DNA from 4 places in the Erwinia psychrophila genome. Region 1 is predicted to be linked to each of the others. Evidence: predicted binding sites of a transcription regulator. Region 1 holds the regulator's gene; each other region holds the start of a gene.
What was found. The regulator LexA, encoded in region 1, represses DNA repair genes until DNA is damaged. The targets are predictions, from matches to a motif close to TNCTGTATGTACATACAGNA.

Region 1 (8,077 bases):
CATCTGGCTAACGTGCTGCTGAATACGGGCGAACAGACCTCCTCCTATCTGCTGATTGAAGGGATCGTGATCTACTTTCTCTACTTTGAGTTTATTGCGCTGATCGTGAAATATTTCCAGTCGGGTTACCATTTCCCTCTGCGCTACTTCGTCTATATCGGTATTACGGCGATTATCCGCCTGATCATCGTCGATCATAAAAATCCGTTCGATACCCTGGCTTACGCCATTGCCATTCTGCTGCTGGTCGTCACGCTCTGGCTGGCTAACAGTAACCGTCTGAAGCGCGAATAGCGCTGATGGGTGCCAGAGCGGCACCCATTTTTTATCTCCCGGCGCCTTTCTGATAATTCCCGCCCGACACGCGGTGTACCCGGACGGCGACTGCGCTACACTATGGCACCGAAATTTTTGCCCGGAGACGCCGTATGGCTGAGAACGCGCTCTCGCAGCTGCGCGCCATCAACTGGTTGCCTGACTCATCGCCGCTGCTGACGGCCCCGCTGCTGGACTGGCTGATGGAGGAAGACTCCATGACCCGGCGTTTTGAGCGCCACTGTGAAAAAGTCACCGTCGTGGTTCAGCGGGAGGGATTTATCAGCGCAGAGGAGGCCGGCGAGGAGATCGCACTGCTGCCGCTGGAACCGCGATACTGGCTGCGGGAAATCCTGCTGTGCGGCGACGGAAAGCCCTGGCTGGCTGGCCGCACGCTGGTGCCCGAATCGACCCTGAACGGCCCGGAGGAGATGCTTCAGCATCTGGGTACGCGGCCACTGGGGCGCTATTTGTTTGCCTCTTCCACGCTGACACGGGACTTTATTGAACCCGGCGTGGTGGAAGGTTTGTGGGGGCGACGCTCGCGGCTGCGCCTCTCCGGCAAGCCACTTTTACTTACTGAACTGTTTTTACCGCCCGCACCGCTCTACCACCAGGGCGTGACGGCGAAAGGGAGCCTGTAGCGTGGAGAAAAGTTTGCCAGTGAATAAATTCCGGGCCTACAGCCGTCTGATGCGGATTGATAAACCGATAGGGACGCTGCTGCTGCTGTGGCCGACCTTCTGGTCACTGTGGCTCGCCGGAATGTGCGTTCCGCCGCTGAACGTGCTGATCGTCTTTACGCTTGGGGTTTTCTTTATGCGTGCCGCAGGCTGCGTGGTGAACGATTTCGCCGACCGCAAAATTGACGGCCACGTTAAGCGAACGCAGTTCCGGCCGCTGCCCAGCGGTGCGGTCACCACAAAAGAAGCCGTTCTGCTGTTTGCCCTGCTGGTGCTGATCTCGTTTTGCCTGGTGCTGACGATGAACGCCATGACTATCTGGCTGTCGTTAGGCGGGCTGGCGCTGGCGTGGATGTACCCCTTTATGAAACGCTATACCCATCTCCCTCAGGTGGTGCTGGGCGCGGCGTTCGGCTGGGGGATCCCAATGGGCTGGGCGGCCGTCAGCGGAACCCTGCCGCTGAACTGCTGGCTGCTGTTTTTCGCCTACATGTGCTGGACGGTCGCCTTCGATACCGAGTACGCGATGGTCGATCGTGACGATGATTTAAAAATCGGGGTGAAGTCCACCGCGATCCTGTTCGGGCGCTGCGATAAGCTTATTATCGGCCTGCTCCAGCTCGCCACCCTGGGTCTGATGACGCTGATCGGCTGGCGGTTGCAGCTGGGCGGGCTGTTTTACTGCTCGGTCCTGCTGGCCGGCGCGCTGTTCGTGTATCAGCAAAAGCTGATCTCAGGGCGTGACCGGGATTTGTGCTTCCGGGCCTTTCTGAACAATAACTATGTGGGGCTGGTGCTGTTTATCGGTATAGCCTTCAGTTTGCCGCCCGTCGTTAACGGGTTCTGACAGCCGCCGGGCAAAAAAAAGGGTCGGTGACATTTCTGTCACCGACCCTTTTTTATGGCGGGCTTATGCCGGAAGCGAGGCGTTCTCGATAGTCATCCTGACATCCTGCGTGATCAGATCGGCCAGCATCTGATACACCTTATGGGTCTGCTCAACCTGCGCATCGCCGGTATCGCTGATATACCCTTCGTCGCGCAGCGTCAGCACCAGCGAAGAGAAGACCGCCTTGTCGAAGAACTCTGGCGCATTGATACCGTGCAGCACGGAGAGGCGCTGGGCCATCGTACGGCTCTCTTTTTCCAGCGTGCCGCGGTTAATCGACGGGTTAGCGCTGAGGATAGAGAAGGCGATGGCGTAGCGCTGAAGCGTCTCCCGCACGCCGGCAGCAAGCAGCTGTAGCGTCCGGGTGCGGGCAGGGCTGAGGCGTAGCCGGTCTTCTTCAACCGTCAGCAGGCCCTGGCGCGCCATTTCAGTGACCAGCGCATCCAGTACCTGCGGCAGATCCTCTTTATTCCAGTGCAGGAACAGTTCACGCTTCAGCATCGGATAGATGACGCCGAGCTGGCGCAACAGCTCGGCGCGCGTCAGCTGACGGTGCTGCATCAGGAACACGGCAATCAGAGAAGGCATAACCAGCATGTGGTGAACGTTATTGCGATAGTAGGTCATCAGTACCGCCTGCTCGCGCGGCAGAATGATAATTTCGCCAATGCTGTCCTGCTCAATCTCAAATTTGTTCATGCTGAGGGCATGATCCAGCAGCGCTTCCGGCGTCATATCCGGCACGGTAGCATCCGGCGAGTAGGGGACGTTGCGTAGCAGCTGCACATAGCAGTCAAGCTGTTCGGTGAGCTGTTCGCGCGTCAGCGAACGCTGCCGGGAAGCCAGCAGGGCGGTCACGCACAGGTTCATGGCGTTAGCGGCGCCGGCATTATTGATACGCACCATAACCTGCTGGGCGATATCATTTACCGCCGGCGTCAGCCAGGCAGGACGGTGCGCTTCAATCGGATCGATCGCCTCACGCCATTCGGGCACGCGCTTATTCAGATAAGTCACCAGCGGCAGCGGTTCGCCAAAATTCACATAGCCCTGACCGAGGTTGCGCAGCTTGCGCAGGCCTCTCACCATCTGAAGGAAGCTTTCTTTCTCCTTGGTCGCGCCGCGCAGCTCTTTGGCGTAGGTCCCCACTTCCATCACGTGCTCATAGCCAATATAGATAGGCACCAGCGTGATAGGGCGGTTACCGCCGCGCAGCATCGCCTGAATCGTCATCGACAGCGTGCCGGTCTTCGGATCGAGCAGGCGGCCCGTACGCGAGCGGCCTCCCTCAACGAAGTATTCGACGGAATAACCGCGGGTAAAGAGTTCGCCAAGGTATTCGCGGAAAACGGTGGAGTAGAGCTTGTTGCCCTTAAAAGTGCGGCGGATAAAGAACGCGCCTAACCGGCGGAAAATCGGCCCGGCGGGCCAGAAATTCAGGTTAATGCCGGCGGCGATATGGGGCGGCACCAGTCCCTGATGGTAAAGCACGTAAGAGAGCAGCAGGTAGTCCATATGGCTGCGGTGGCAGGGCACATAGACGATTTCATGGCCGTCCTGCGCCAGCTGACGCACGCGTTCGCCGCCGTTGACGTTAATTCCCTGATAGAGTTTGCTCCACGTCCAGCCCATGATGCGATCGGTAAGACGAATCGCCTCATAGGAGAAATCCGCCGCCACCTCTTCCATCAGCTCAATGGCGTTCTGCTGGGCCTTTTCATGGGAGATTTTTTTACTGCGCGCCTCATCCTCCACCGCTTTTGCGATGGCCTTCGACTGCAATAGCCGGTTAAACAGATCCTGGCGAACCGGCAGGCGCGGGCCAATCGCGGCCAATCGCTGGCGGGCGAAGTGCATTCTGGCCACGCGGGCCAGCTTCTGGGCGATCGATTTGTCCGTGCCGTGTTCGGTCGCCATACGACGCAGCGAAACCATCGGCGAGAAGCGCACAAAGCTGTCGCGCCCAAGCCACAACACGGCGAAAAATTTCTGAATTCCATTCAGCATGCGGAGATGCGGCTGGCTTTCGCCCTGCACTTCGCGACCCGGCGCGCGACCAAACATCACGGCGACCGGCACCATCTGCACGTCCAGCAGCGGATTGCTGCGGTGCAGATCGAGGTATTCGTGAAACAGTTTCACCGACTCCAGATTTGGCACGAAATAGGGGAAGACGCGCGGCCCGTCATGAATAAAAACGTGGCGCGGCAGCATGGCACCGTCAATCTCCAGCGGATCTAAAGGATCGGGCAGATCCTGTTTGCGGCACTGTTCACGCAGCGCCAGCAAATCGGCCTTTGAATCGTAAGGGAGCACATACATAATAGGGCGCGATGTATCCAGCCCCAGTTCAGCGACCGGCTCAGCGGGGATCGCTTTACTTTTCACAAAGAATTTAACTGGTAAATTCAATAATTTATAATATAAGTTACGCCAACCTGACATAGACAACATGAAGCCTCTTGTTAGCAAAGCGCCGCAAGCATACCAGAAAGCGCCAGTGAGATCTGTGATGTTGCAAAAAGTGCGCCACCCAGACATTGACGTTAAACATCACAAAGGGTTCCCTCATTATGGCAAATAACGTCACCGGTTTGACCCGGATCATCAAAGCGGCAGGGTATTCCTGGCAGGGATTGCGGGCCGCCTGGCAGCATGAAGCGGCTTTCCGCCAGGAAGCGGTCGCCGTCCTCGTCGCTATCATTCTGGCCTGCTGGCTGGACGTTGACCCGGTTACGCGTGTTCTTCTGATTGGCTCTGTGGTGCTGGTGATTATCGTGGAGATCCTCAACAGCGCCATTGAGGCGGTGGTTGACCGGATCGGCAGCGAAATTCATCCGCTGGCGGGGCGGGCTAAAGACATGGGATCGGCGGCGGTGCTGCTGGCAATCCTGCTCGCCATCGCGGTCTGGCTGATGCTTTTGCTGCCGCTTTTGCGATAGCCTTTCCAGAATTGCGTCATCTGCGGTTAATTCTTGATCTTTAGGTTTTCATCCTGCAAATACCTGTATATACTCACAGTCGACTGTATAAACAACCAGGGGGCGGGATGAAAGCACTAACGGCAAGGCAGCAGCAGGTTTACGACCTGATTCGCGACCATATTAACCAGACCGGCATGCCGCCGACGCGGGCGGAAATCGCCACGCAGCTGGGTTTCCGCTCCCCGAACGCCGCAGAAGAGCATCTTAAAGCGCTGGCGCGTAAAGGCGTGATTGAGATTGTCTCGGGCGCCTCGCGCGGCATCCGTCTGATGATGGAAGAAGAGACCGGACTGCCGCTGATTGGCCGCGTGGCCGCCGGCGAGCCACTGCTGGCCGAGCAGCATATTGAAGGCCACTATCAGGTCGATCCCGACCTGTTTAAGCCTGGCGCCGACTTCCTGCTGCGCGTCAGCGGCATGTCGATGAAGGATATCGGCATTATGGACGGCGACCTGCTGGCGGTGCATAAAACCCAGGATGTGCGTAACGGTCAGGTCGTGGTCGCCCGTATTGATGATGAGGTTACCGTTAAGCGCCTGAAGAAGCAGGGCAACGTGGTTCATCTGCTGCCGGAAAACAGCGAGTTCAAGCCGATCGTCATCGATCTGCGCGAGCATACGCTTTCGATTGAAGGGCTGGCCGTCGGCGTGATCCGCAACGGTAACTGGCTCTAAGCACAGATGCCCTGAAGCACGGCAAGCCCGTGCTGCGCTCCTGCCGCTGCGGCTTCCCCGGTCGCAGCGGATTTCTCTCCGGCCATCGCTGAGTTTATGCTGATGCGATTCTTCACCTCCTCCGATAAGCACCTCTGGCGCCTCGCGCTGCCCATGATCCTCTCTAATATCACCGTGCCGCTGCTGGGCCTGGTGGATACCGCCGTTATCGGTCATCTGGACAGTCCGGTCTATTTAGGCGGCGTGGCCGTCGGAACCACCGTGACCAGCTTTCTCTTTATGCTGCTGCTGTTTCTGCGGATGAGCACCACGGGACTGACCGCGCAGGCGTTTGGCGCGGGGGATAAACCCGCGCTTGCGAAGGCGTTAATGCAGCCGCTCATGATTGCCGCTGTCGCCGGTGTCGGCTTTATCCTCTGTCAGTCACCCCTTACGCAGCTGGCGCTGGGCCTGGTTGGCGGCGATCCGGCGGTGCTGCATCAGGCCGCTCTGTTTATGAATATTCGCTGGCTCAGTGCGCCCGCCATGCTGGGAAACCTTGTCCTGCTCGGCTGGCTGCTTGGGGTTCAGTATGCCCGGGCGCCCGTTATCCTGCTGGTGGTGGGCAACGTGGTGAATATTGTGCTCGACCTCTGGTTTGTCGTGGGGCTCGGCTGGGGCGTGGAGGGCGCCGCTGCGGCAACCGTAATTGCTGAATATTGTACGCTGGCAATCGGGCTGCTGATGGTGCAGAAGGTAATGAAGCTGCGGGGGATACAGTTCGCTTTACTGATAAAGTCATGGCGGGGTGATATTGGCCGTCTGCTCAGGCTCAACCGCGACATTATGCTGCGCTCGCTGCTGTTACAGCTTTGCTTTGTCTCACTGACGCTGTCCGGCGCACGCTTAGGGAGCGATATTGTGGCGGTCAATGCGGTGCTGCTGATGTTTCTGACCTTCACCGCCTATGCGCTTGATGGCTTCGCCTATGCCGTTGAGGCGACGTCAGGTGAGGCGTATGGCGCCCGGGACAGCCATAAATTACTGCGTGTCTGGCATGCTGCCTGCCGGCAGGCGGGACTGGTGGCTCTGTTATTTTCACTGATCTACGCGGTGACGGGCCCGGATATTGTGGCGCTGCTGACCTCACTACCTGAGCTTCGCCAGCGGGCGGATAGCTATCTTTTCTGGCAGATTGTCCTGCCGGTTTGCGGCGTGTGGTGCTATTTGCTGGACGGGATGTTTATTGGCGCCACGCGCGCAGCCGAAATGCGTAATGGCATGGCCGTCGCCGCGCTGGGTTATGGCCTGACCTTATTTACGGTGCCGGTGCTGGGTAACCATGGTCTGTGGCTGGCAATAACGGTGTTTCTGCTGTTGCGCGGCATTACGCTGTGGTGGGTGTGGCGACGGCACTGGCGTCATGGCACGTGGTTCGCTTAACGTCCCAAACTCTCTTACTGCGCAAGCCTCCGCACTGACCGTTCAGGTCAGTGCAATAGCGACTTTCTTTAGCGCCGGGTTGAGCTCGGATTTGTCGTAACGTGCAAAATCTTCATCTTCTACTACAATTATCCTTACGTCAGGCAATTAAGCAGCTTTTTATTTTGCTGTTAACCCATTGTCGGGACGAAAAGACTAATGCTGTTTACCCCAGAGGTTGAGGAGAGAAAAGATGAATAACGACGAAGCCGGCGGTAACTGGAAGCAGTTTAAAGGTAAAATGAAAGAGCAGTGGGGCAAGCTGACCGACGACGATATGACCGTTGTGGAAGGCAAACGCGATCAGCTCGTAGGTAAAATTCAGGAACGCTACGGGTATGCTAAAGACCAGGCTGAGAAAGAAGTCAGCGACTGGGAAACCACCAATAACCATCGTTTCTGATACGCCACACACTCAGCACGATAAGACTTTCAGGATGATGCTCCTACCCAGGCACACGGACCGTGCCGCTTAATTCTTTTCCCATGACGTACCCCCATTCGACAGCACCCTATTCACTCAACAGAGCGCTATCTTACTAAGGCTTCAGCTTCGCTTGATCCTGACGACCACGCTTTTTAGCTGTCGTTACCGTATGATCGTGCTGGCACGCTTCCTGATGAGTACAGGCTTCCACCTCAACGCAGCCGCGGCATAACCCATGAGCTTCAATAATGCTGTGCGCCAGCACAAAGCCAGAGGGCAGGGCCAGCGTTTTTAAGATGCTTTCCACGCCATCCGCATGTTGCTCGGCGACGGAGCCACAGCGATCGCAAATCAGCATGGCCGAGGAGTGCGACGGTTCCTCGAAATGATGGCAAACCACGTAGCTGTTGGTTGATTCAACGCGATGCACAAATCCCTGCTCAAGCAGGAAGTCCAGCGCGCGATAGACGGTAGGCGGTTTGGCCTGCGGCTCGCTGGCCCGCAGCAGATCGAGCAGGTCATAGGCGCTGATAGCGCCATGATGCTGACTCATCAGGCGCAGCACTTCCATTCGCTGAGGCGTCAGCCTGACGTTGCGCTGCTGGCAGAGGCTTTCCGCCTGCGACAGAATTTTTTCAGGACTG
Region 2 (8,077 bases), on a different contig from region 1:
CGTCGGCAGCGGCGTAGTCGGCCGCTCCAGCGGCTGCTCATGGCGAACCAGGAAGGGATGGAACAGGCTGTCTGCGGCAGGCTGCGGTGGCTGCGGTGGCTGCGCAACGGTAGCCTGAGCAGGTTGTGCCGGTGCTGTATACTGGGAAGCTTGCTGTGGTGTGGCCGCCACCGGTGGTGCAACCGGCTCCGCCTGCCAGGGCGTTTGAGCAGCAGGCCCGGACGGTTGCTGCGGCGCCGGAACTGGTTCTGTCAGCCCCTGAGGCATTTCTTCCTGTATCGCGCCGGACGGCGCAAAGCTCGCCTGTGGCTGGCTGGCGTGTTCCTGCCAGGCTGGCGCTGTCACCGGAGGTGCAACCACATCCTGAGAGGGCTGGCTTTGCTGCCACTGCGGTTGAACCGGAGGTTGCTCAGGTTCAGGCGTGGCGGAAAGGGTAAACAGTGGTTCGCCCGGACCTTCATCAACCAGATCGTCCACAGGTGAAAAATTAAATGCGTCAGCTGTATTCAGCGTGAGCGATGGCGAGGCAGGCTGTTCCGGCTCTTCACCATAGCGCTGACTTTGCTGCGCGGCAAACTGCCGCGCCAGGCTGGCCTGCTGCAGCGCCTCTTCGTCCTCTTCAGCAAACTCTTCGCCATAGCGCGCCTGCTGTTGAGCCATAAAGGCTTCGCGGAGATGGGCTTCGTCCTGCGCTTCCCTTCCCTCATCCTGCCGTGTAGCAGCACGATCGTCAGAGGGCTGTTCCTGCTGACGAAGCTCTTCCTCTTTCGCTTTTTCTTCAGCCATACGCTGCGAAGGCAATTTAATTCCGTAAGAAGCCAGTTCGCGGCGGGTAGGAAGCTTAACCGGGTTAGGCCGCGGCAGCGCCGGGCCAATTCCCTGCTTCACCTGCGGGTTGGCGCTCTCCGGCGTAACGCCGGGTGCCAGCGCTGCCGTAGTGGCCGTGACTGCTGCCAGCCTGGCTGCGTCGCCGCCGGTCAGCGCGCCCGCCGCTTCTGCTGGCTGAGGTGACGATGGTGCGGCAGTGCCAAATGGCGACGACGTAGTGTTTTCCTGCCAGCTGACAGAACGCGGCATCGCCTCTTCTGTAACAGGCTGCTGAGCAGGTACAGGCGTTTCTGGCGGCATCTCAAAGTGGTAAAGCTCAGGCTTCTCCTGCGTTACTGCAGGTTCAGAAACCGCGGGTGCCGCAGAAACAAATTCTGGTGCAGGCGACGCTGCTGCGAAGGGCACTTCCTGAACGGCCACTTCAGGCGCAGCAGCAGGCTGCTGACGTGGTTCGGCCGCAGGCGAAGGCGTGACGTAAGAAGCGGGCTGGCTTAACAGCGGATCGAACTCTTCTTCGTGGGGCTTGTCTGTGCCTGCCAGCAGCACATCCTCTTCCCCAACTTCGGCGCTCTGCTTCAGATGGGGTTCGGCATACGTGGGTTCCTCATCCTGCCAGCGCTCCTCATTACGGGAGCGGTTGCTGGCAAAGGTCAGCACGCCCATCACAGCAGCGCCAATCTTCTCAGCGATCGTCAGCCAGGACCAGCCGGTATAGAGGGTCAGGCCGGCGGCCCAGATACAGAGCAGCGTCAGCGTGCCGCCAGCGCCGTTGAACCAGGGCGCCATCGCGTTGCTGAGCAAGCTGCCGATCACGCCGCCGGAGGCAAAGTACCAGATATCATCCGCGTTGAGCGCGGCAAGACCACAGGTGGTGACTACCAGCGCCAGTACGCCAATCAGCCGCAGCGACACGGCAAAATAGTCGATGTAGTCCTGCTCGTGACGCTGGCGGAACGTGATCCAGCACAGGCCCAGAATGACCGGAGGGATCGCATAAGCCATCACGCCGAAGACGAAAAACAGCGTATCCGCCAGCCAGGCGCCCACGCCGCCGCCGAGATTATGAATAGGCTCATGCCAGGCGGTCTGTGACCAGCTGGGATCGGAAGGATTGAAGCTCATCAGAGCGACCATCAGATAGACGGCGAACAGAGCAACAACAATCAGCAATGCTTCCAGCAGGCGACGCCCACTGCTCAGCGGTTGCAGGGAAACTTCTTTATCTTCTGTGTATTCCTGGCTCAAGAGTTCTCTCCAGGTGCCCGTAAACTATGAAGGCAACAGCGCCGGGCAAGCCCGACGCTGAACCTGTATGAATTCACAGGAGTGTACCCAAATCCATCAGGTTTTGCACCTGCCCTGTGTTACCGCGTTTTAATGACCAGGCGGTTGCTCTGTTTCACTTCTTCCATCACCACATAGGTCCGCGTATCGTTCACGCCCGGCAGGCGCAGCAGGGTCTCACCCAGCAGCTTACGGTAAGCGGACATATCCGGTACGCGCGTTTTCAGCAGATAGTCAAAATCGCCCGAAACAAGGTGACACTCTTGAGTTTCCTCAAGTTTTTGCACGGCGGCATTGAATTGCTCAAAGACGTCGGGCGCCCCGCGATTCAGAGTAATCTCAACGAATACCAGCAGAGAAGCATCAAGATAGTGCGGATTCAGCTGCGCGGTATAGCCAAGGATAAAGCCCTGTCTTTCAAGACGGCGGACGCGCTCCAGGCAGGGCGTTGGCGACAACCCTACCCGTTTGGAAAGCTCAACGTTGGAAATGCGACCATCCTTTTGCAGTTCGTTCAGGATGTTGCGATCGATTCTGTCGAGATCTTTACCCGGTCGTTTCTTATTGTCTACCATTATTATTGTCTCTCTTAATGCCTTCCCTTTACCTGCCATACCCTGAACCGGTTCAATGTTACAGGACTGATTGAGGTGAAGTCTTAAGCCTGCTGCGGTTTGAAACGCCCATCCGTCTGACGCATGTTGTCTGTCCACACCATGCGTCATGACCAATGACAGACCGAGTTTATCCGTACGAATGCGCAAAGCCGGTTAAAAAACCTGCTCTGGTCGCCTGAATACGCTCTGCTTCCCACACTGTTTTCGCAAAAGACCAGCCGATTGTCAAAGCAAAACAATCAAAATCAGTACAACATGCCAGAAGTGTCGCTGCGTGACTGTTTTTAAATGACTATTTTCCCTTATCTGCACGCTCAGGCAGCAGCCTTGCCCCATTTTAGCGCAGCCGGTTTACCTCATGTTGAGGGTGATCAATTGGTCAGACCGCTTGAAGATATTGTTAACAACATTGGAGAACGCTTTTTTTGCGTCAGCAAATTCCCTACAATCACACAAAAGTTGCCAGTAAAAACGAGGGTGTCATGGACACGGTCAAACACAGTAAATTACTCATTCTGGGCTCAGGTCCAGCAGGCTATACCGCTGCTGTCTATGCAGCACGCGCTAACCTGAACCCGGTTCTGATTACCGGCCTTGAAAAAGGGGGTCAGCTGACCACCACCACCGACGTGGAAAACTGGCCGGGCGACCCGCACGATCTGACCGGACCCGGACTGATGGATCGTATGCAGGAGCATGCCGAGAAATTTAATACGGAAATTATTTTTGACCACATCCATACCGTCGATCTGCAAAACCGGCCGTTCCGGCTGACCGGCGACAGCGGTGAATACACGGCGGATGCGCTGATTATCGCAACCGGCGCCTCCGCACGTTACCTCGGGCTGCCATCCGAAGAGGCATTCAAGGGCCGTGGCGTTTCCGCCTGTGCAACCTGCGACGGTTTCTTCTACCGCAATCAAAAAGTGGCGGTGATTGGCGGCGGCAATACGGCGGTGGAAGAAGCGCTTTATCTCGCCAACATCGCCTCTGAAGTTCATCTTATTCACCGTCGCGACAGCTTCCGTGCAGAAAAAATTCTGATCGATCGGCTGATGGAAAAAGTGCGCAGTGGAAATATCGTGCTGCATACTAACCATACGCTGGATGAAGTAATGGGCGACCAGATGGGCGTAAGCTGCCTGCGCCTGCGCTCTGCGCTGGATAACGAGCAGACAAAAGAGCTGGAAGTTGCCGGTCTGTTTGTCGCGATTGGCCACAGCCCGAACACCGCCATTTTCAAAGATCAGCTGGCGCTGGAGAATGGCTATATCAAGGTGCAGTCCGGCCTGCATGGTAATGCCACCCAGACCAGCATACCTGGCGTGTTTGCTGCTGGTGACGTAATGGATCATATCTATCGTCAGGCTATCACTTCTGCCGGCACGGGCTGTATGGCCGCGCTGGATGCGGAACGCTATCTGGATGGTTTAGTTAAAAACTCTCAGTAACTTGTTAAAACATTGAGTTAATCTCGCCAAAGGCGGCCTTCACAGGTCGCCTTTTTGCATTTCGCAGGGTAACATTCCCGCTAAATTCTCCCACTGAAGGCAGGGATGTTGTGGCCAGGCCATATCTCCCCTGGGTAATGGCGGCTATGGACAAAACACGGCAACAACAGTTACTTCGCTGGCTGAAAAGCCAGAATATTCAGGGTAAGCGCTGGCTCCGGCTCTCGCAGGGCCTGGGCATGCTGAGCGCCGTGATGATTCTCCTCCAGGCCTGGCTGCTGGCTTCGCTGTTACAGGCGCTTATCGTTAACAACACGCCGCGTGAAGCCCTGCTCCCCTCGTTTATTCTGCTGTTTCTCTGTTTTGCGGTACGCGCTCTGCTTGCCTGGCTACGCGAAAAGGTCGGCTTTGAATATGGCAAGGCGATTCGCCTCGCGCTGCGCCGGACGGTACTGGACAGGCTAAATGCGCTCGGCCCGGCGTGGATTCAGGGCAAACCGGCGGGAAGCTGGGCAACTCTGCTGCTTGAGCAGGTTGAAGATATGCAGGACTATTACGCGCGCTATCAGCCACAGATGATGCTGGCCGCCTTTATTCCGGGCCTGATTTTACTGACCCTTTTTCCCGTCAACTGGGCGGCAGCACTGATCCTGCTGGTGACAGCCCCGCTAATCCCGCTGTTTATGGCGCTGGTAGGGATGGGTGCTGCCGATGCCAACCGGCGCAATTTTAAGGCGCTGGCCCGCCTGAGTGGTCACTTTCTCGATCGCCTGCGCGGACTGGAAACGCTGCGGCTGTTTCATCGCGCCGGCGCTGAGACAGAAGCTATCCGCCAGGCGTCTGAAGATTTTCGCAGCCGCACGATGGAGGTGCTGCGTCTGGCCTTCCTTTCCTCGGCCGTACTGGAATTTTTTGCTTCGCTCTCCATCGCCGTTGTGGCGGTTTACTTCGGTTTTTCCTATCTCGGGGAACTTAATTTCGGCCACTATGGCGCTGGCGTGACGCTTTTCGCCGGTTTTCTCGCGCTGATCCTGGCACCGGAGTTCTTTCAGCCGCTGCGTGATATGGGGGCGTTTTACCACGCCAAAGCGCAGGCCGTCGGTGGCGCTGACGCACTGGAGGCATTTCTGAATGGCGCAGGGGAGCCCCCCCCGCAGGCTGGCGAACAGACGATTGATACAGCTCAGGGCGTGACGATTTGTGCCGAAGCGCTTTTTGTCACCAGCATAAGCGGAACCGTGCTGGCTGGGCCGTTAGACTTTACGCTTAAGCCAGGCATGCGCGTTGCGCTGGTCGGACAGAGCGGCGCGGGTAAAACTTCGCTGCTTAATGTTCTGCTGGGCAATCTGCCTTATCAGGGATCGCTGCGGGTGAATGGCGTTGAACTCCGGGAGCTACAGCCTGACTTCTGGCACCAGCAGCTGGCATGGGTTGGACAAAACCCGCATCTTCCTGCCCGGACCCTGCGGGAAAATATCGTGATGAACGGCAACGATTCCCTCCAACAGCTTGAACAGGTAATGACGCTTGCTGGCGTGACGGAGTTTGCCTCACGCCTTCCTCAGGGGCTGGAGAGTGAAACCAATGAACAGGCGGGGAACCTTTCTGTCGGACAGGCACAGCGTATTGCGGTGGCGCGTGCGCTTTACCGGCGCTGTAAACTGCTGTTGCTTGATGAACCCGGAGCCAGCCTCGACAGCCAGAGCGAACAGCGCGTTGACGAAGCGCTGCTGAAGGCGTCGTTCAGTCAGACCACCCTGCTGGTTACCCACCAGCTCGACCGCCTGGAGAGCTGGGATGAAATCTGGCTGATGCGCGAAGGAAAAATTATTCAGCGTGGCCCCTATACCAGACTGCGCAGCGAACCCGGCGCATTTGCAGAACTGGCGTCCCGCCGGCTGGAGAGAGTTGAATGAAAATTCTTGCCCCCTATTTAGCCCTCTACCGCCGCCACATCTGGCGGTTGTCACTTGGCGTTGTGCTGGCGATTGTCACTCTGCTGGCCAGTATTGGCCTGCTGACCCTGTCAGGCTGGTTTCTTGCCGCCTCCTCACTGGCTGGCGTAGCGGGTCTTTACAGCTTCAATTATATGCTTCCTGCGGCTGGCGTACGCGGTGCGGCGATTATCCGCACCGCCGCCCGCTACTTTGAGCGGCTGGTCAGCCACGATGGGACTTTCCGTGTGCTTGAGCATCTGCGCGTTTTCACCTTCAGCCGGCTTATTCCACTCTCTCCCGCGGGTCTCGCGCAATATCAACAGGGCGATCTGCTTAACCGTCTTGTCGCCGATGTGGACACGCTCGATCATCTTTACCTGCGGGTCATCTCCCCGCTGGCCGGCGCGCTGGTCGTGATCGTTACGGTAACCCTGGGCCTGAGCTGGCTTGACTGGCAGCTTGCTGTCACGCTGGGGGGACTGATGCTGCTGACTTTACTCCTGTTGCCGCCGCTATTTTATCGCGCGGGCCGTCCTGCTGGTGAAGCCCTGACGGCACTGCGTGGGCAATACCGTATCCTGTTGACCGCCTGGCTGCGGGGGCAGGCAGAGCTGAAACTTTACGGCACGGAGGCACGTTATCGCGCGGCGCTGGATGAGACGGAGGCGCAGTGGCAACGGGCACAGCGGCGACAGGCCAGCCTGACCGGCTTTTCGCAGGGACTGCTGATGCTGATTACCGGCTTCACCGTCGTGCTTATCCTGTGGCTCAGCGCGAGCGGGCTGGGGGCAGATACCCACCCCGGCGCGCTGATTGCGCTTTTCGTCTTCTGTGCGCTCGCCGCGTTTGAGGCGCTGGCGCCCGTTGGCGGCGCTTTCCAGCATCTTGGCCAGGTATTGGCCTCGGCCAGCCGGGTTACGCAAATAGTGCAACAGCAGCCAGCCGTGCGCTTCTCTGAAGCAAAAATTCATCCCGGCAAAAATATTTCTCTGAGTATTAAAAATCTCAGTTTCAGCTACGGTAGCGGCGACCCGGTACTGCATAATTTTTCACTTGAGGTTGCAGCTGGTGAACATATCGCGCTGCTGGGACGGACAGGCTGTGGAAAGTCGACGCTGCTACAGCTGCTTACCCGCGCATGGGATCCGCAGGCGGGTGAGATTGCTTTTAATGATATACCGCTGAAAAGCTGGGATGAGGCTTCCCTGCGGGCAGCCACCAGCGTCGTCACCCAGCGTGTGCATCTGTTCAGCGGTACGCTTCGCGATAATTTACTGCTTGCGGCACCGCAGGCCAGCGAGGAGCGCCTTGCACAAGCGCTGCGCCAGGTAGGTCTGGAGAAGCTACTCGATGACGGCCAGGGGCTGAACGCCTGGCTGGGCGAAGGCGGCCGTCAGCTTTCAGGCGGTGAACTGCGGCGGCTGGCGATTGCAAGGGCCGTGCTGCATGAAGGGCCGCTGATGCTGCTTGACGAGCCGACCGAAGGGCTGGATGCGGAAACGGAGCAGCATATCCTTGCGCTGCTGCGCCAGGTCGGCCAGGGAAAAACGGTAATCGTGGTCACCCACCGTCTGCGGGGACTGAGCGACTTTGATAAAATTTGCATTATGGACGGCGGACAAATTACCGAGCAGGGACGCCATGCCGAATTAATCTCAAAACGCGGTCGCTACTGGTCTTTTCACCAGCGGTTTACGCTATAGTCATAGCCTCGCGATCGAGAGAGATTGTAAACATGCGTTTGATTCAACTCGCCAGAGATTCCCTGCTTTTCCCGCCGCCGGAAATGGCGCTGAGAGAGCCGAATGGGCTACTGGCCATGGGGGGCGATCTCAGTCCCGCACGCCTGCTCAGCGCCTATCACCGCGGTATTTTCCCGTGGTTTTCGTCCGGCGATCCTATTCTCTGGTGGTCTCCCGATCCGCGGGCGGTACTCTACCCTGAGAAATTTCATCTCAGC
Region 3 (8,077 bases), on a different contig from region 1:
GTGAAGAGAACATCTCTACCTGAACATCGCCAACAAATTCTTTAGCCGCTTCCCGCACCTTGTTCAGCTGCGCCTTACGCGCACCGGAGGCCAGCTTGTCGGCTTTCGTCAGTAATACCAGCACCTCAATGCCACTCTGCACGGCCCACTGAATCATCTGCTGATCCAGATCTTTTAGCGGATGGCGGATATCCATCAGGACAACCAGCCCTTTCAGGCATTCGCGCATTTGCAGATATTCTGCCAGCGCACGCTGCCACTTGAGCTTCATCTCTTCCGGGACCTCTGCATAGCCATAGCCGGGGAGATCCACCAGCCGGTAACCCTCCGCGACCTGGAACAGATTGATCAACTGCGTACGCCCTGGGGTTTTACTGGTACGCGCCAGCGCTTTCTGGTTGGTCAGCGTGTTAAGCGCGCTGGATTTGCCCGCATTAGAACGACCGGCAAACGCAACTTCAATTCCGATATCGGGAGGAAGGTGGCGGATGTCAGGGGCGCTGGTGACAAAGTGAGTAACGTGATAATTCCAGCCAGGCAAAATAAAAACTCCAGATAAAAGGGCGATTGCGCAGAGTATACCCTGTCTGGAATGAAAGCGCCCAGCCGTCCGTTTGCCTGCCTGAATTTTGTCAGCGATTTGCCATTAGTTTTGACGGCGATCGCCGCTATTTTTTTTACGCCGTTAACAGAACAGAGCCGTAAAACATTGCGTTAACGATGGTACTGAAAAAATAACGGGAAAATTGCTTTCTTCACCTTGTGTGTCTGACGCTATGGTCTACAGTATCTGTCATAACCCGGGAGGGGTTACTTCAGGATGAAGTGCTCAGGGAGATTGGGATAGTGTGGAGCAGGGAAGGACGGTGCTGAGGGTGAAGCACGAAAAGGAAGGATCGCGTCCAGGCTGGACGAAAAGGCAACGGAAAACAGGGAGGTTGTGTGCTAAAAAGGATGCGGAATGAGTCAACCCTTCTCTGGAAGGGATGAAAAAAGGCGACAGGGTGACCTGCCGCCTTTTTTCTTTGTCCGCTTTCTGCTAGATTTCGCCGCAATTCTATACTGAATGATAAATCCCTGAGAGCAAAAACCATGAAGCAACCCGCACGCGCGTCCCTGGACAAAAAACCAGCCGCGAAAACTAAACGCAAAACGCGCGATGACGTCAACGCTGAAGCACGCGATCGTAAACGTGACAAAAAACATCGCGGTAATGCTTCCGGCAGCCGGGCTAATCCCGTTGTGCAGAATCAGAAAGGCAGCGGCGCGTCTGGCAGCAAAGATCCACGCATTGGCAGCAAAAAACCCGTGCCGCTGGTGGCTGAAGGTATCAGCAGCAAACCGGCCAAACCGGCGAAGGTGAAGCAGCCCGCTGAAAAGAAAAAAGTGGCTCTTTCTCCCCAGGAGGAGCTGACGGCCCTCGAAAACGACGAACGTCTGGATGCGCTGCTCGACCGCCTTGAGAATGGCGATACGGTATCTGCGGAAGAGCAGGCCTGGCTGGATGAGACGCTGGATCGTATCGACATACTGATGGAAGAGCTCGGCATTGCCCTGGACGACGGCGCAGAGGATGAAGAAGCCGAAGAGGATATGTATCGTCTGCTGAAGGGCGGTCAGTAACTATCACGGCCTGAAGGCAGATATTGAGGCAGCGCAATCTGGCGCTGTCTTATAAAAAAGGTTTCTCCGCTAATGAATTGGCCTGGATCAATTTTTGCGCTGATTCTGCTCTGCATGCTGGGCGGGTTATTTGCTAAACTTCGTCGCCTGTCGCGGCTGAAAGCCCGGTTGCGCAGAACCACCGCCCGTCCGCCCCTGAATCAGCACTCCCCCTTTATCCGACGGTCGGCCACCAGACGCAGACGCCTGCGAAGGAGTGACTATCGTGACACAGATGATTGAATGGGATCAGGGCCTGATCCAGAAGTACAATATTTCTGGGCCACGTTACACGTCTTATCCCACCGCGCTGGAGTTTCATCAGGATTATGATGAAGCCGCATTTATGCAGGCGTCGCAGCGCTATCCCGGTCGTCCGCTTTCGCTCTATATTCATATCCCTTTCTGCCATCGTCTCTGCTATTTCTGCGGCTGTAATAAAGTGGTCACCCGCCAGCAGCATAAAGCTGATGCCTATCTGGATGTGCTGGAGAAAGAAATCCTCGCCCGCGCGCCGCTGTTTGTCGATCGCACCGTCACGCAGATGCACTGGGGAGGCGGTACGCCGACCTATCTCAGCAAGGCGCAAATCACCCGCCTGATTGGGCTGCTTAAGTCACAGTTTCGCTTCGACGAGCGCGCTGAACTTTCTATTGAGGTCGATCCGCGTGAAATCGAGCTTGATGTGCTGGATCATCTTCGTGCCGCCGGCTTTAACCGGCTGAGCATGGGCGTTCAGGATTTCAATAAGGCGGTGCAGGAGAAGGTCAATCGCGTACAGGATGAAGAGATGATTGTGGCGCTGGTGGAGCGCGCGCGCAGGCTTGGCTTTACCTCGACAAACCTGGACTTAATTTATGGTCTGCCGATGCAGACGCCGGAAAGCTTCGCCTTCACGCTGAAAAAAGTTGCCGGGCTGAATCCGGACAGGCTGAGCGTATTCAACTATGCCCATATGCCGAACCTGTTTGCCGCCCAGCGTAAAATCAAGGAAGCCGATCTGCCGGATGCCCAACAAAAGCTCGACATACTTCAGCAGTCGATCGCCATGCTGACCGCCGAAGGCTATCAGTTTATCGGTATGGACCACTTTGCCCGGCCCGATGATGAGCTGGCGGTGGCGCAGCGGGAAGGAAAACTGCACCGTAATTTCCAGGGATATACCACGCAGGGCGACAGCGATCTGCTGGGAATGGGGGTTTCTGCCATTAGTATGATCGGCGACACTTACGCCCAGAATCAAAAAGAGCTGAAGGCGTACTATGCCAGCGTCGGTGAGCAACAAACGGCGCTGTGGCGGGGCGTGGTCCTTTCAGAAGATGACTGCCTGCGGCGGGATGTGATCAAAACGCTGATTTGCCATTTTGCGCTCAATTTTGACGATTTCGACGCGCGCGGCCAGGCTTTTACCGACTATTTCTCTGAAGATCTGGCGCTGCTAACGCCGTTTATTGAGGATGGGTTGGTGGAACGGCATGGGAAGGGCCTTCAGGTCACGCCTAAGGGACGTTTGCTGATCCGCAATATCTGCATGTGCTTTGATGTTTACATGCGCCAGAAAGCCCGTATGCAGCAATTTTCACGGGTCATCTGAAGAAAGGTAAAGCCCGGACACCGACACGCCATCTCAACTGTCGGGATCGTTCGGTGTCCGGCTTTATCTTTACGCGCGGCCAGGGGAAAGATAAGGCCGCGCGGCTTTGCCTCCGCTACTCCATTCCCAGCTCTTTCAGCTTACGGGTCAGGGTATTTCGCCCCCAGCCCAGCAGCCTGGCCGCTTCCTGCTTGTGCCCCTGCGTATGACGCAGGGCGGTAGTCAGCAGCGTACGCTCCATCTCCGGCTGCGCTTCCGACAGCAAATTTTGATGACCGGAACGAAGCGCGCGATCTGCCCACTGCGCCAGCAGCGTCGCCCAGCTGTCAGGCAGCGACTGTACCGGGTTGTCGGGCGTCGACGTTTCAAAGAGTTCGGGAGGAAGATCCTGGATCAGCACTTCCTGTCCGGCCGCCATTACCGTCAGCCAGCGGCAGGTATTTTCCAGCTGGCGCACGTTACCGGACCAGTGCAGCCGGGTCAGCGCCGTTTCGGTTTCCGGATGAAGTATTTTCGCCTCCACGCCCAGCTCCCGCGCCGCAACCTGTAAAAAATAGCGCGCAAGACGAGGGATATCCTCACGGCGCTCCCGCAGCGGCGGCAGATGGACGCGGATCACGTTCAGGCGGTGAAATAGATCTTCCCGGAACTTGCCCTCCTGAACGCGCAGCTCCAGGTTCTGGTGGGTGGCCGCGATGATGCGGACGTCCACCTTGACCGGCGCATAGCCTCCGACGCGATAAAACTGCCCATCGGCCAGCACACGCAGCAGACGAGTCTGGACATCCAGCGGCATATCGCCGATTTCATCCAGGAACAGCGTGCCGCCGTCGGCCTGCTCAAAACGCCCCTGGCGAATCTGGTTGGCGCCGGTAAACGCCCCTTTTTCATGGCCGAACAGTTCGGACTCAATCAGGTCTTTTGGGATCGCGGCCATATTCAGGGCGATAAAGGGCGCTTTTGCACGCGGGCTGTGCCGGTGCAGCGCATGAGCCACCAGCTCCTTACCCGTACCGGACTCGCCGTTGATCAGCACGCTAATAGAAGAGCGTGAAAGGCGGCCAATAATGCGGAAGACATCCTGCATGGCTGGCGCTTCGCCGATGATATCGGTGGTAGGACCGCTGACCGGCTGATTGCGCGGCTGCTGCTGCTCCTGATAGTGGCTGATGGCACGCTCAACCAGCGCAACCGCTTCATCAATATCAAACGGCTTTGGCAGATAGTCGAATGCCCCTTGCTGATAGGCGCTGACGGCGGCATCCAGATCCGAATGGGCGGTCATTATGATGACCGGGAGCATCGGATGCCGCTGTTTTATCTGCTTCAGCAGGGCCAGGCCATCCATACCGGGCATGCGAATATCTGAAAGTAAAACGTCCGGCGTCTTGGTAGCAAGGGCGGTCAGCACCTCATTACCGCTGTTAAAAGTGGCACAGCTTAAACCGGCTCCAGTGAGGGCGCGTTCAAGCACCCAGCGGATGGAGCTGTCGTCATCGACGATCCAAACTATCCCTCGTTGCATAGAAACCTCACTGGCGAATAGGCAGGTAAACCGAAAATTCAGTATGTCCGGGCCAACTGTTGAACTCTATTTTTCCCGAATGTTGATCGATAAGACTACGGGCTATCGACAACCCTAAACCCGTCCCGCCTTCACGTCCGCTGACCATCGGATAAAAGAGCGTATCCTGAAGCTGGGCCGGGATACCGGGGCCATCATCTTCAATATCAATACGCGCGACCAGGCGGTAGCGTACGCCGTGCAGCGTCAGCTGGAACGCCGTGCGGGTACGCAGCGTAATTGTCCCGCCTTCTTCCCCCAACGCCTGGAGCGCGTTACGTACGACATTCAGCAATACCTGTTCAATTTGATCCGGATCGTGCGGAAGTTCTGGCAGGCTGGGATCGTAATCTCTGACCAGCGTGACATTATCAGGCAGCTCCATCGACACGAGGTTAACCACCCGCTCGGCCACCTGATGAATACTTTGCGTGACGTGCATGCCCGGCTGCTGAGGGCCAAGCAGGCGATCGACCAGATTGCGCAGCCGGTCTGCCTGCTCAATAATCACGCGGGTATATTCTGTTAACGCGGGATCGGGCAGCGCTTTTTCCAGCAGCTGCGCGGCGCCCCGTAATCCACCCAGCGGATTTTTAATTTCATGGGCCAGCCCACGGACTAAATCCCGTGCGGCAACCTGCTGGGCATGCTGAATCTGTTCCTGACTGAGACGGCGTTGATTATCCATCGGTGCCATTTCGAGCAGGATTAACCCTTCGGGAAGACGCTGTGCCGTCAGCGACATAATATGCGCGCGGCTGTCCACCACAAGAGTCACTTCACTGTCTGTAAATCCCTGACCTGCATTCAGGCTCTCATGCATGACGTCGATATTTAACGAGAAATATCCCACCAGTTCCGGCAGCGGTGTGCCAAACAGCTTGCGAGAGCTCTGTGCCAGTAATTGCTGTGCCGCAGGGTTGGCGTAGTGAATCACCAACGCACTATCAACCAGCAAAATGCTGTTAAGCAGGGAATTGAGAATCTGCCCAGCATCGGGCGGCGTGCCTGTTGCCATACAGCGTTCTCCTGCACTCTTTTAGTGCATTATGAGGCGAGATCCGGGGATCGTCTTCCTGAACGATGAGGGCGTGGAGAAAAAAGCCCATCCGGAGATGGGCTGTACGTTTCCACGGCAACAAAATCCAGGCGGTTTTACGCGGCAGCAGGCTTTGGCCCGACTTTTACTTCTGCCTTAAGGCCTCTTCCGCCAGGGCGGGAGTACCTTCGGCCATTTTGCTGCGGCATAAACCTGCCGGGGACTACCTGATTAAACGCTGTAGTACAGTTCGAACTCGACCGGGTGTGGCGTCATGCGCACGCGGTCCATTTCAGCTTTACGCAGTTCGATGTAGGCATCGATGGTGTCATCAGTGAACACACCGCCGCGCGTCAGGAACTCGCGGTCTTCGTTCAGGGCGTTCAGCGCTTCTTCCAGTGAACCCGCAACTTTTGGGATCTCAGCTTCTTCTTCCGGCGGCAGGTCGTACAGGTTTTTGTCCATCGCATCGCCAGGATGGATTTTGTTGATGATGCCGTCCAGGCCAGCCATCAGCAGGGCTGAGAAAGCCAGATAAGGGTTAGCGGCAGGATCCGGGAAGCGGGCTTCAATACGGCGCGCTTTCGGGCTGGCCACAACCGGGATACGGATTGACGCAGAGCGGTTACGGGCGGAGTAAGCCAGCATCACTGGCGCTTCATAGCCAGGGACCAGACGCTTGTAGGAGTTGGTGGTCGGGTTAGCCAGGGCGTTGATCGCTTTAGCGTGTTTGATCACACCGCCGATGTAGAACAGCGCCATTTCAGACAGGCCGCCGTATTTGTCGCCCGCGAACAGGTTATTGCCATCTTTAGAAAGAGACATATGGCAGTGCATACCGGAACCGTTATCACCAAAAATCGGTTTTGGCATAAAGGTCGCCGTTTTGCCATAGGCATGGGCGACGTTGTGCACGACATATTTGTAGATCTGAATTTCGTCCGCTTTCTTCGTCATGGTATTGAAGCGGGTCGCCACTTCGTTCTGACCTGCGGTTGCCACTTCGTGGTGGTGAGCTTCAACAACCAGCCCCATCTGTTCCATGGTCAGACACATTGCAGAACGGATGTCCTGTGAAGAGTCGACCGGTGGTACCGGGAAGTAGCCGCCTTTCAGACCTGGACGGTGACCTTTGTTGCCGCCTTCGTACTCTTTACCGGTGTTCCATGCGGCTTCGATATCGTCGATCGCAACATGAGAGCCGGAAGTGGTGGCGCCAAAGCGAACGTCATCAAACAGGAAGAATTCAGGTTCCGGTCCAAACAGCACGGTGTCAGCGATACCGGAAGAACGCAGGAAGTCTTCAGCGCGTTTCGCGATAGAGCGCGGGTCGCGGTCATAGCCCTGCATGGTGCCAGGCTCGAGAATGTCACAACGGATGATCAGGGTAGAATCTTCAAAAAACGGATCGAGGACGGCGGTCGTTGCGTCCGGCATCAGAACCATGTCTGATTCGTTAATGCCTTTCCAGCCGCCGATAGAGGAGCCGTCAAACATTTTGCCTTCTTCGAAAAAGTCAGCGTTAACCTGGTGAGCAGGAATGGTGACGTGCTGTTCTTTGCCTTTGGTATCGGTGAAGCGCAGATCAACAAACTTGACTTCATGCTCGTTCATCATCGACAGAACGTGTTCAGCGGACATACTTAACTCTCCTGGATTTTGTCATTGTCGTCGTGGTTAGAGATCTTCACGGTGTACTTTGCTTATCTGGCTTAGTCATCCGATAATAAAGATCTCTGACAAGCTATCAACCGTCGTGGAAATGGCGTTTATCGCTTAAGTGATATAAAGCGAAATCTATGCCAACTTTTTCATTTGGCCCGAAAAGCGCTATGATACGCGCTCTCGTGAAACGCGAGCTGCACCACAATGGAAGTCGCGCACCATTATGGTGCCTCCAGGTGCCCGATGGGCACTAATTTGGTGCATTTTTTCGATGGAGTGCAATTCTTGCACTGTAAATGGCTCTGAAAGCAATCCTGACAGTTATCTTTAATTGAAATTTGTGATCCTGTTCAGTCCTTCGATTAATCCGTGTACAATAGCGCGCTATTTCTAATGCCTGAGGCAAAGCTGTGATCGAAAATTTGCGTAACATCGCCATTATTGCCCACGTTGACCACGGTAAAACTACCCTGGTTGATAAATTGCTACAGCAGTCCGGTACTTTTGATGCCCGTACTGAAGCAACTGAGCGCGTAATGGACTCCAACGATTT
Region 4 (8,077 bases), on a different contig from region 1:
AAAACCTTCCCGGCGAAAGCAGCGCCTGGCCGCGCGGATAATCTCATCCTGACGCTGTTGGTGCCTGGCATCCCGGGCTTCGTTAGACGTCATAATCCTCACCTTATTACGCGACATGCCGCGTACTCTTCGCGGGGTAAAAAACTGAGAGTGAACGTTCATTCTCAATGCGCGCAGTATAAAGCGGCGACGGAAAATGAAAAGCGTTTTTCGTGCGGCAGCGCAGATGCCGGCCTGAGCACGCATGGCCGCTGACCTGTCCGTAAATGCGTAAAAAGTCTTAAAGTGGATGTTGGTAAAGGAATTTTTTCGTTACAAAGTTGAATAATTGCCACTTATGTTCCAGGCTTAACGCCACATGGACAATCAATGAGGAATAAAAACATGAATAAAGTAACAGGATTTCTTGGTGCTGCGGTGGCGCTGGCCGTATTGTCTGGCTGTACTGCATACGATCGTGCTGAAAGCTACGTGACCAAACCCGTCGTGCAGGATGTGAAAAAAGGCATGACCCGTGAGCAGGTGCGTGAAATCGCCGGCCCGGCCTCCACCGAAGTAACCATGGTTCATGCCCGCGGCACCTGCCAGACCTACGTTCTGGGTGAGCGCGACGGCAAGGCTCAGACCTATTTCGTCAGCTACAGCGATACGGGTCGCGTGATGAACTACGGCTTCCAGAGCTGTAAAGACTACGATACCGATCCGCAGGCCGCTCAGTAATCTGCCAGCAGTAACGACGTTATTATCAGAACCCGTCAGCGCATGCGCCGGCGGGTTTTTTACTGTTTTTCCTTTTCATTCTCTTTTGTGTCGCCCATCCGGATAATCCCCACGCCTGATAATCACCATTCTGTTTCCCCGTAAGAGTAATTCCTTTATTAACGTCCCAGAGTAATCTTCCTTCAAGTCTTCACTATGCCTCACTGCCATGTTAACGGCTCCTGCGCTGTGGGATTTATAAAGTCGCAGCATTTATCACGTACCGTTTTACCTATTGAGAAGGAAGGTCGATACCTGTTATTGCAATAGTAAGAGAGTGAGACAGGTGACAGAATCGGGCGGGAAGTTTGATGCGATTTGCGGTGAGGAGGGGGTGATGGCCTTTTATGGTGAAAGGTGTGGCAGCTAAACCTGCTCTGCCACACCTTAATGGCTCAACCCGCAAGAAGGGTTATGCCGGGACGCTTAGCGCCTTCTGGCTGCGTGACCAGATCCGGTGCGCGCCCATGGCGGAAAGGAATTCGCTCATCAGCACGCCTTCCGCCTTGCTGTCTTCCACGATGCCTTCTTCACGATCGCTGTCGCCCAGGCCAAACTGCGGCTTAAAGCGTCGCGCATCGCCACTCAGACCAATCACCTTAAGGTGCTTGTAGGCTTCCAGCAGGAAGTAGCAGGCGTCGCCGTTCAGCAGCAGGGCATCTATATTGCCGTCCGGTACGATGACCGCATCGAAAGTCAGCGAAGGCAGCCCGCTGAAGGTGGCGTCAATGGGCAGATCCGAACCGTCATCCGCGCGGACCTGACCCATATGCTTCGCCAGCAGCTTGGCGTGCACGCCCTGCGCCTTAAGCTCTTGCAGGATAGCGAGGACATCCGCCGCCACAACCCCGTCACTGAGCAGCAGGGCGACCTGGCGTCCCTTGATGGAACCGCTTGGGATCGCGTACAGGCTCAGGCTGGCATCCTTTTTCAGGCCGTTTACATCCTTCGGCGGCGCGGTATGCATTTTCTCGTCCGACAGGGCGATGCCCAGATTTTCCGCCACGCCGTTGGCGAGCGATACGTCGATATGCACCAGATGATCCACCACGCGCTCGCGAATATAGGCGCGGGCCACTTTGCTCAGCTCAAAAGAGAAGGCGTCAATGATGTGCTGCTGCTCAACCGGCGTCTGGCTGTTCCAGAACAGGCGCGGCTGGGAATAATATTCGCCGAATGAAGGGCTGCGCTCGCGCACCTTATGCCCTTCAATACGCTCCTGATAGCTCTCAAATCCGCCGCGATGCGGGGAAGGAGGCGTTTCACGAGGCCAATTATCATTGATGGAATTCGGCTCATAGTTAGCCGGATTGGTGTCGATATCCATCCGGTGCATGCCCTGACGCTGGAAGTTATGGTAAGGGCAAACCGGGCGGTTAATCGGGATTTCATGGAAATTAGGCCCGCCAAGGCGGCTGATCTGCGTATCGGTATAGGAGAACAGGCGGCCCTGTAACAGCGGATCGTTGGTAAAATCCATTCCCGGCACGATATGGCCCGGATGGAAGGCTACCTGCTCGGTTTCGGCAAAGAAGTTATCCGGATTACGGTTCAGCACCATCTTACCAATCAGCTCAACCGGCACCAGCTCCTCAGGAATGAGTTTGGTGGCATCCAGCAGATCGAAATCAAATTTGAATTCGTCCTCTTCCGGGATCAGCTGTACACCCAGTTCATATTCCGGGAAATCCCCCGCTTCGATCGCTTCCCACAGGTCACGACGGTGAAAATCGGGATCGCGTCCCGTCAGCTTTTGCGACTCATCCCAGAGCAGGGAAGCTTTGCCTGCAACCGGCTTCCAGTGGAAGCGGACGAAGGTGGCTTTACCTTCAGCATTGATAAAGCGGAAGGTGTGGATGCCGAAACCTTCCATGGTGCGATAGCTGCGCGGAATGCCGCGATCGGACATGGCCCATATCACGTTATGCAGCGTTTCCGGCTGGAGCGAGACGTAATCCCAGAAGGTGTCGTGGGCGCTCTGGCCCTGAGGGATTTCGTTGTGTGGCTCAGGCTTAACGGCATGCACGAAGTCCGGGAACTTGTGGGCATCCTGAATAAAGAAGACCGGCGTATTATTTCCGACAAGGTCAAACACGCCTTCATCGGTATAAAACTTGGTGGCGAAGCCACGAATGTCACGAACCGTGTCCGCCGAGCCTGCGCCGCCCTGGACGGTGGAGAAGCGCACAAAAACCGGCGTCTGCTGCTCAGGGCTGCGCAGAAAATCCGCTTTAGTGAGGTGGCTCATATCGCGATAGGGCTGGAAATAGCCATGGGCTGCCGATCCGCGGGCGTGCACAATGCGTTCCGGAATACGCTCGTGGTCAAAGTGGGTGATTTTCTCACGCAGGATAAAATCTTCCAGCAGCGTCGGGCCGCGGGTGCCGGCTTTCAGTGAGTTCTGGTCATCGGCAATGCGTGTCCCCTGATTGGTCGTCAGTGGGAAATTCTCACCGCCCTTGCGGAAGGTGTCGAGCGCATCAAGTTTGGCGTTGTGCGTTTGCGGAGATTTCAGGCTACCGGGTGCGGTAGGCTCTTTTCCGGGCGGCGTGGGTTCAGAGGAAGGTTTGTGTGAGCCATCTGCCGGCGCGAGCGAATCGAGTCCGGGCTTGGCCGATTCCGGTCCGGTGGAGGGGGCGTTATGGCTCAGTTCCTTATTGTCAGTTTCTTTCGACATCTTCACTTGCTCCTGATAGTCGTTCTACGATTGCAATAACTATAGAACAGTCAGGCCAGTACGCCTGAAAAGTGCAGGGGTAAGTGCAGGTTGAGGTTAAAATTAAGAGGATTCATGACGGGAGGGGCAAAAAAGAGGCCGGCAGATGCCGGCCCCGGAAGTGCGGTTAGCGGTGAGCAAGCTCAACGTCGTGTTCAGCATCAGCGTTCAGCAACGCTTTATCGGTCTGCTTCAGCCACTGGCTGGTCAGCGTACCGGCCGTCATTGATCCGTTCACGTTCAGCGCCGTACGGCCCATGTCGATCAGCGGCTCAATGGAGATCAGCAGCGCCACCAGCGTGACGGGCAGGCCCATGGTGGGCAGCACAATCAGCGCCGCGAAGGTCGCCCCGCCGCCCACGCCAGCCACGCCGGCGGAACTGAGGGTGACAATGCCCACCAGCGTAGCGATCCAGAGCGGATCGAAGGGGTTGATGCCGACGGTCGGAGCAACCATCACCGCCAGCATCGCCGGATAGAGTCCTGCACAGCCGTTCTGGCCGATAGTGGCGCCAAACGAGGCGGAGAAGCTGGCGATAGACTCCGGCACGCCCAGTCGGCGCGTCTGTGCTTCCACGTTAAGCGGAATGGTGGCGGCGCTTGAACGGCTGGTAAAGGCGAAGGTGATCACCGGCCAGACTTTGCGGAAAAAGCGCTTCGGATTGACGCCATTCACCGACAGCAGCAGGGCATGTACGGCAAACATCATCGCCAGACCGAGGTAGGAGGCGACCACAAAACCGCCCAGCTTGACGATGTCGGCCACGTTGGAGCTGGCGACAACTTTGGTCATCAGCGCCATCACGCCGAACGGCGTCAGCTTCATGATCAGACGAACCAGCTTCATCACCCACGACTGCAGGACATCGATAGCCGCCAGCACGCGCTCACCTTTCGGCTTGTCATCACGCAGCAGATGCAGCGCCGCCACGCCCAGGAAGGCGGCGAAAATCACCACGCTGATAATTGAGGTCGGGCTGGCACCTGCCAGTTCCGCAAACGGGTTTTTAGGAATAAATGAGAGCAGCAGCTGCGGCGTGGAGAGGTCGGCAACCTTACCGGCATAATTGGTCTGCAACGCGGCCAGCCGCGCCGTTTCCTGCGCGCCCTGTACCAGACCGTTGGCATTAAGGTCGAACAGCCAGGTCACAAAGACGCCGACCAGCGCGGAGATCGCGGTGGTGAACAGCAGCACGCCAATCGTCATCACGCTGATTTTGCCCAGTGCGGACGCGTTATGCAGACGGCCCACGGCACTCAGGATCGAGACAAAGACCAGCGGCATGACAATCATCTGCAGCAGCTGTACGTAGCCATTACCGACAATATTAAACCAGCTTATCGACTCTTTCAGAACCGGGCTGTCAGAACCATAAATAGTATGCAGCACCAGGCCAAACAGTACGCCAATAACCAGGCCTACCAGAACTTTTTTGGACAGGCTCCAGCCTGCGCTGCCGCTTTTCGCGAGAATAACTAACAGCGCCACAAAGGCGGCGAGGTTAGCAAGTAGTGGAAGATTCATCCCCATGTCTCCAGTCAGAACAGCGATTTTGCCTTCGCCGTATCGCTTCATCTAGTTTTATCGCGCAGCAAATGCGCGCAGTGCCAGCATGGTAGCAGTTCATTTCTGCGCGGCTATATACTCAAATGGAATGGGTTATAACTAAATGCTGTTTTCCGCTGGCTTAGTGAGCGGATTGCGCAGGAATGAGGCGATCAAGCCCGTTTTGGACCCAGATCACCATATCCGCAGGCCAGCCTGAGGCGCCAAAAGGCGTCATTTCAGGCTGAAACCACAGGGCGCAACCGATCAGTATCAGGCACAGGGTACGCTCAAGCTGATTCCCATTCTGGCTTCTGAGTATGGGAAAGCGGAACCGCCAGCGGCAGGGCCAGAGCAGCGGAACGCCCGCAGGCGTGAGCATATCGGCCACGATATGGCTAAGGTAGCCCAGTACCATGCCCTGTAAGGCATCGGCGGGGATAAACGCGCCCTGAGGGACCTTGAGCTGGAACAGCGCAATACCACCCAGCACCGCCAGCAGACTGTGGGTAAATCCGCGGTGTCCAAAAGCGCGGGCGATGGGCTGCGAGAGCCAGCGGAACCGCTGACCGAGAAACGATTTGGGATGATCGATATCGGGCAGCAGGCAGGTCAGCAGCGTCGCCGGAACAACGTGCCACCAGTCGCCGTTAGCCAGTTCGGGGGTCAGTTCCGCCCGTTTGGCAAAAATAGCGCTGGCGATGGCGAAAAGAAGATGGCCTTCGGCCGTCATGGGAAATACCTGGCTGCATTGCTGTCAATCCATCCAGTATAGGGGATATATACAGTAGAATAAATATGTGACGCTGTAACCAAAGATAAATATTTTAACAAACTGATAAAAAGTTCGTTTTAACCCTGCCAGTTTCGTTTTTAACAGTCAGCAAACCATTGCGGCACTGCGCTGCTGATTGATTCCGGTCCCTGCCGGCAGCCCTTTCTGCGGCCGGCAGGCCCGTTACCTATTTTCCGTGCAGATGGGCCGTGCTCAGCGCCTCCAGAGAGGAGAGCTGGACGTCGGCCAGCGCCCAGCGTGCATCATCTGCAAAATCGGGTGCGGGAATAACCACAGAGCGCATGCGGGCGGCTTTGGTGGCAATCATACCGTTAACCGAATCCTCCAGCGCAACGCAGTTAAGCGGATCGACGCCGAGCTGTGCCGCCGCGTCAAGATAGACCTGCGGATGCGGCTTGCTGTAGGGCAGTGATTCGGCAGAGACGACGGCGTCAAAATAGTCACGAAGGTTAAACATCTCCAGCACGTGCTCCAGCATATGCAGCGGAGAAGCAGAGGCCAGCCCGATTTTTAAGCCTTCCGCCTTGCAGAGTTTCAGCGCTGACTCCACGCCGGGCAGCAGCGGGCGGGTTTCCTGCACCAGATTCAGCGCCCGGGTAATGATGCGCTGCGTCACTTCCTGCTGACTGGGGCCGTTCCAGGGCAGCGTTTCATACCACATCCGTACGACCTGATCGATGCGCAGTCCCAGCGTGTCTGGCAGTTCGCCACGACGGGAAAGATCCACTTCCAGAGTGGAAAAAATGTCCATCTCAGCGCGATCCCACAGCGGCTCTGAGTCAATCAGCAGGCCATCCATATCAAAAATCGCAGCAAGCACAGGACGGGAATAGGACATTTTACGGCTCCGTTAAACAGTTTGTGAACACCTTAGCATGAAGTGCTGGCAGGCAACATCCGCGGACTCCCTCTCTGCCTGCAAGGCTCGCTTCCTGCTGAGACAGAAGGAAGCCTGCTGTAGCCGATGCATAACAGCATCACTTTTTTCAGGCACATTTTACCGGCTGAGGGTAAACTTAGAGCCTTACATCAAAAGGACAGGAGAAAGCATGACATATCAACAGGCTGGCAGAGTTGCGATAGTGAAGCGCATCGCTGGCTGGATTATTTTTATTCCGGCACTGATTTCCACGCTTATTTCACTGATGCTTTTTCTGGAAAAAAGCCGGGAGCAGCGGGAAGGGATCAACGCTGTAATGCAGGATTTTTCACACGTTATGATCGATATGATCCGCTTCAATACTTCCTTTCTTAATGGCTTCTGGAGTCGCTCTCCGGTGCCGGACTTCAATCATTCCAGTAATCTCAGCTTCTGGCTGATCTACATACTGATTTTCGTCGGACTGGCGCTTCAGGCTTCGGGAGCCAGAATGTGGCGACAGTCGAGGCATCTGAAAGAAGGGATCGAGGATCAGCTTATTCTGGAGAATGCCCGAGGCGCTGAAGGCCGCAGCCGTCAGCAGCTGGAAGAGAAGCTTGTCGTGCCGCGCCACACGATTTTTTTGCAGATTTTTCCCCTCTATGTACTGCCAGTACTTATCGCTGCGGGCGGCTACTTCATCCTTAAACTGCTCGGCTTTATCTACTGATAAGCGGCGATGCTCTCCCGCCTCAGGCCGGGCGGGCGTGCTGTTTTCCCAGCTCATCTTCATCAAGCAGCGCGCCAACCGCCTGCTGCGCCTCGCCGAGCCAGTGACCGCCAAATACGTTCGCCCGGTTGAGCAGATAGTAGAGCTGATAAACGGACTGACGCTGCCGGAAGTCCTGGGGAAGAGGCCAGACCGACTGATAGCCTTCAAGGATTTGCCGGGGCAGCGTGGGATACCAGGCAAGCATCGCCAGGTCGCATTCCCGATCGCCCCAGTAGCAGGCCGGATCGAAAATCCATGGGCCAGTGTCACTGCCGCCGCAGTTGGCGGGCCAGAGATCGCCATGTAGCAGAGAAGGCTGGGGCTGGTGGGTGCTCAGAACGCGCTGGGCGCACTGAACGATCAGCTCGATATTGCCATACTGAATGCCTTTTTCCGCGGCCAGCTGAAGCTGCCAGCCAATACGCTGCTCGGCAAAAAAGACTGACCAGCGTCGCAGCCAGCTGTTGGGTTGGGGAGAGGTGGTGATATTGTTATCGTAATCAAGCCCAAACTGCGTCTGTTCACTCCACTGATGCAGCTGTGCAAGCTGTTCGCCCAGCTGCCAGGCGCTCTGCTCATCAAGCGGACGCAGGGGGATATATTCAAGCAGAAGGAAGCTGACATCCCGA

Region 2: a site for LexA is predicted at 2,135-2,154, ahead of AAH446_RS04580 (DNA translocase FtsK 4TM domain-containing protein). Genes of this name have one in related genera too.
Region 3: a site for LexA is predicted at 5,939-5,958, ahead of glnL (nitrogen regulation protein NR(II)). Genes of this name have one in related genera too.
Region 4: a site for LexA is predicted at 5,774-5,793, ahead of AAH446_RS02930 (metal-dependent hydrolase). Genes of this name have one in related genera too.

Annotation. Positions count from the first base shown of each region.
Region 1 is NZ_JBCHVB010000010.1:75,120-83,196, reverse strand. Features, by position in the region: gene psiE (phosphate-starvation-inducible protein PsiE) at 1-294, shown strand, start outside; gene ubiC (chorismate lyase) at 429-959, shown strand; gene ubiA (4-hydroxybenzoate octaprenyltransferase) at 961-1,845, shown strand; gene plsB (glycerol-3-phosphate 1-O-acyltransferase PlsB) at 1,909-4,332, opposite strand; gene AAH446_RS18720 (diacylglycerol kinase) at 4,461-4,829, shown strand; gene lexA (transcriptional repressor LexA) at 4,937-5,545, shown strand; gene dinF (MATE family efflux transporter DinF) at 5,648-6,967, shown strand; gene AAH446_RS18705 (CsbD family protein) at 7,200-7,409, shown strand; gene zur (zinc uptake transcriptional repressor Zur) at 7,546-8,077, opposite strand, start outside.
Region 2 is NZ_JBCHVB010000001.1:995,400-1,003,476, forward strand. Features, by position in the region: gene AAH446_RS04580 (DNA translocase FtsK 4TM domain-containing protein) at 1-2,073, opposite strand, end outside; gene lrp (leucine-responsive transcriptional regulator Lrp) at 2,193-2,687, opposite strand; gene trxB (thioredoxin-disulfide reductase) at 3,212-4,180, shown strand; gene cydD (heme ABC transporter permease/ATP-binding protein CydD) at 4,327-6,096, shown strand; gene cydC (heme ABC transporter ATP-binding protein/permease CydC) at 6,093-7,820, shown strand; gene aat (leucyl/phenylalanyl-tRNA--protein transferase) at 7,853-8,077, shown strand, end outside.
Region 3 is NZ_JBCHVB010000009.1:7,165-15,241, forward strand. Features, by position in the region: gene yihA (ribosome biogenesis GTP-binding protein YihA/YsxC) at 1-541, opposite strand, end outside; gene yihI (Der GTPase-activating protein YihI) at 1,093-1,623, shown strand; gene hemN (oxygen-independent coproporphyrinogen III oxidase) at 1,898-3,256, shown strand; gene glnG (nitrogen regulation protein NR(I)) at 3,372-4,781, opposite strand; gene glnL (nitrogen regulation protein NR(II)) at 4,789-5,838, opposite strand; gene glnA (glutamate--ammonia ligase) at 6,091-7,500, opposite strand; gene typA (ribosome-dependent GTPase TypA) at 7,935-8,077, shown strand, end outside.
Region 4 is NZ_JBCHVB010000001.1:644,938-653,014, reverse strand. Features, by position in the region: gene AAH446_RS02950 (TetR/AcrR family transcriptional regulator) at 1-93, opposite strand, end outside; gene osmE (osmotically-inducible lipoprotein OsmE) at 385-720, shown strand; gene katE (catalase HPII) at 1,172-3,436, opposite strand; gene AAH446_RS02935 (L-cystine transporter) at 3,603-5,000, opposite strand; gene AAH446_RS02930 (metal-dependent hydrolase) at 5,164-5,754, opposite strand; gene hxpB (hexitol phosphatase HxpB) at 5,984-6,655, opposite strand; gene AAH446_RS02920 (YniB family protein) at 6,867-7,406, shown strand; gene AAH446_RS02915 (fructosamine kinase family protein) at 7,429-8,077, opposite strand, start outside.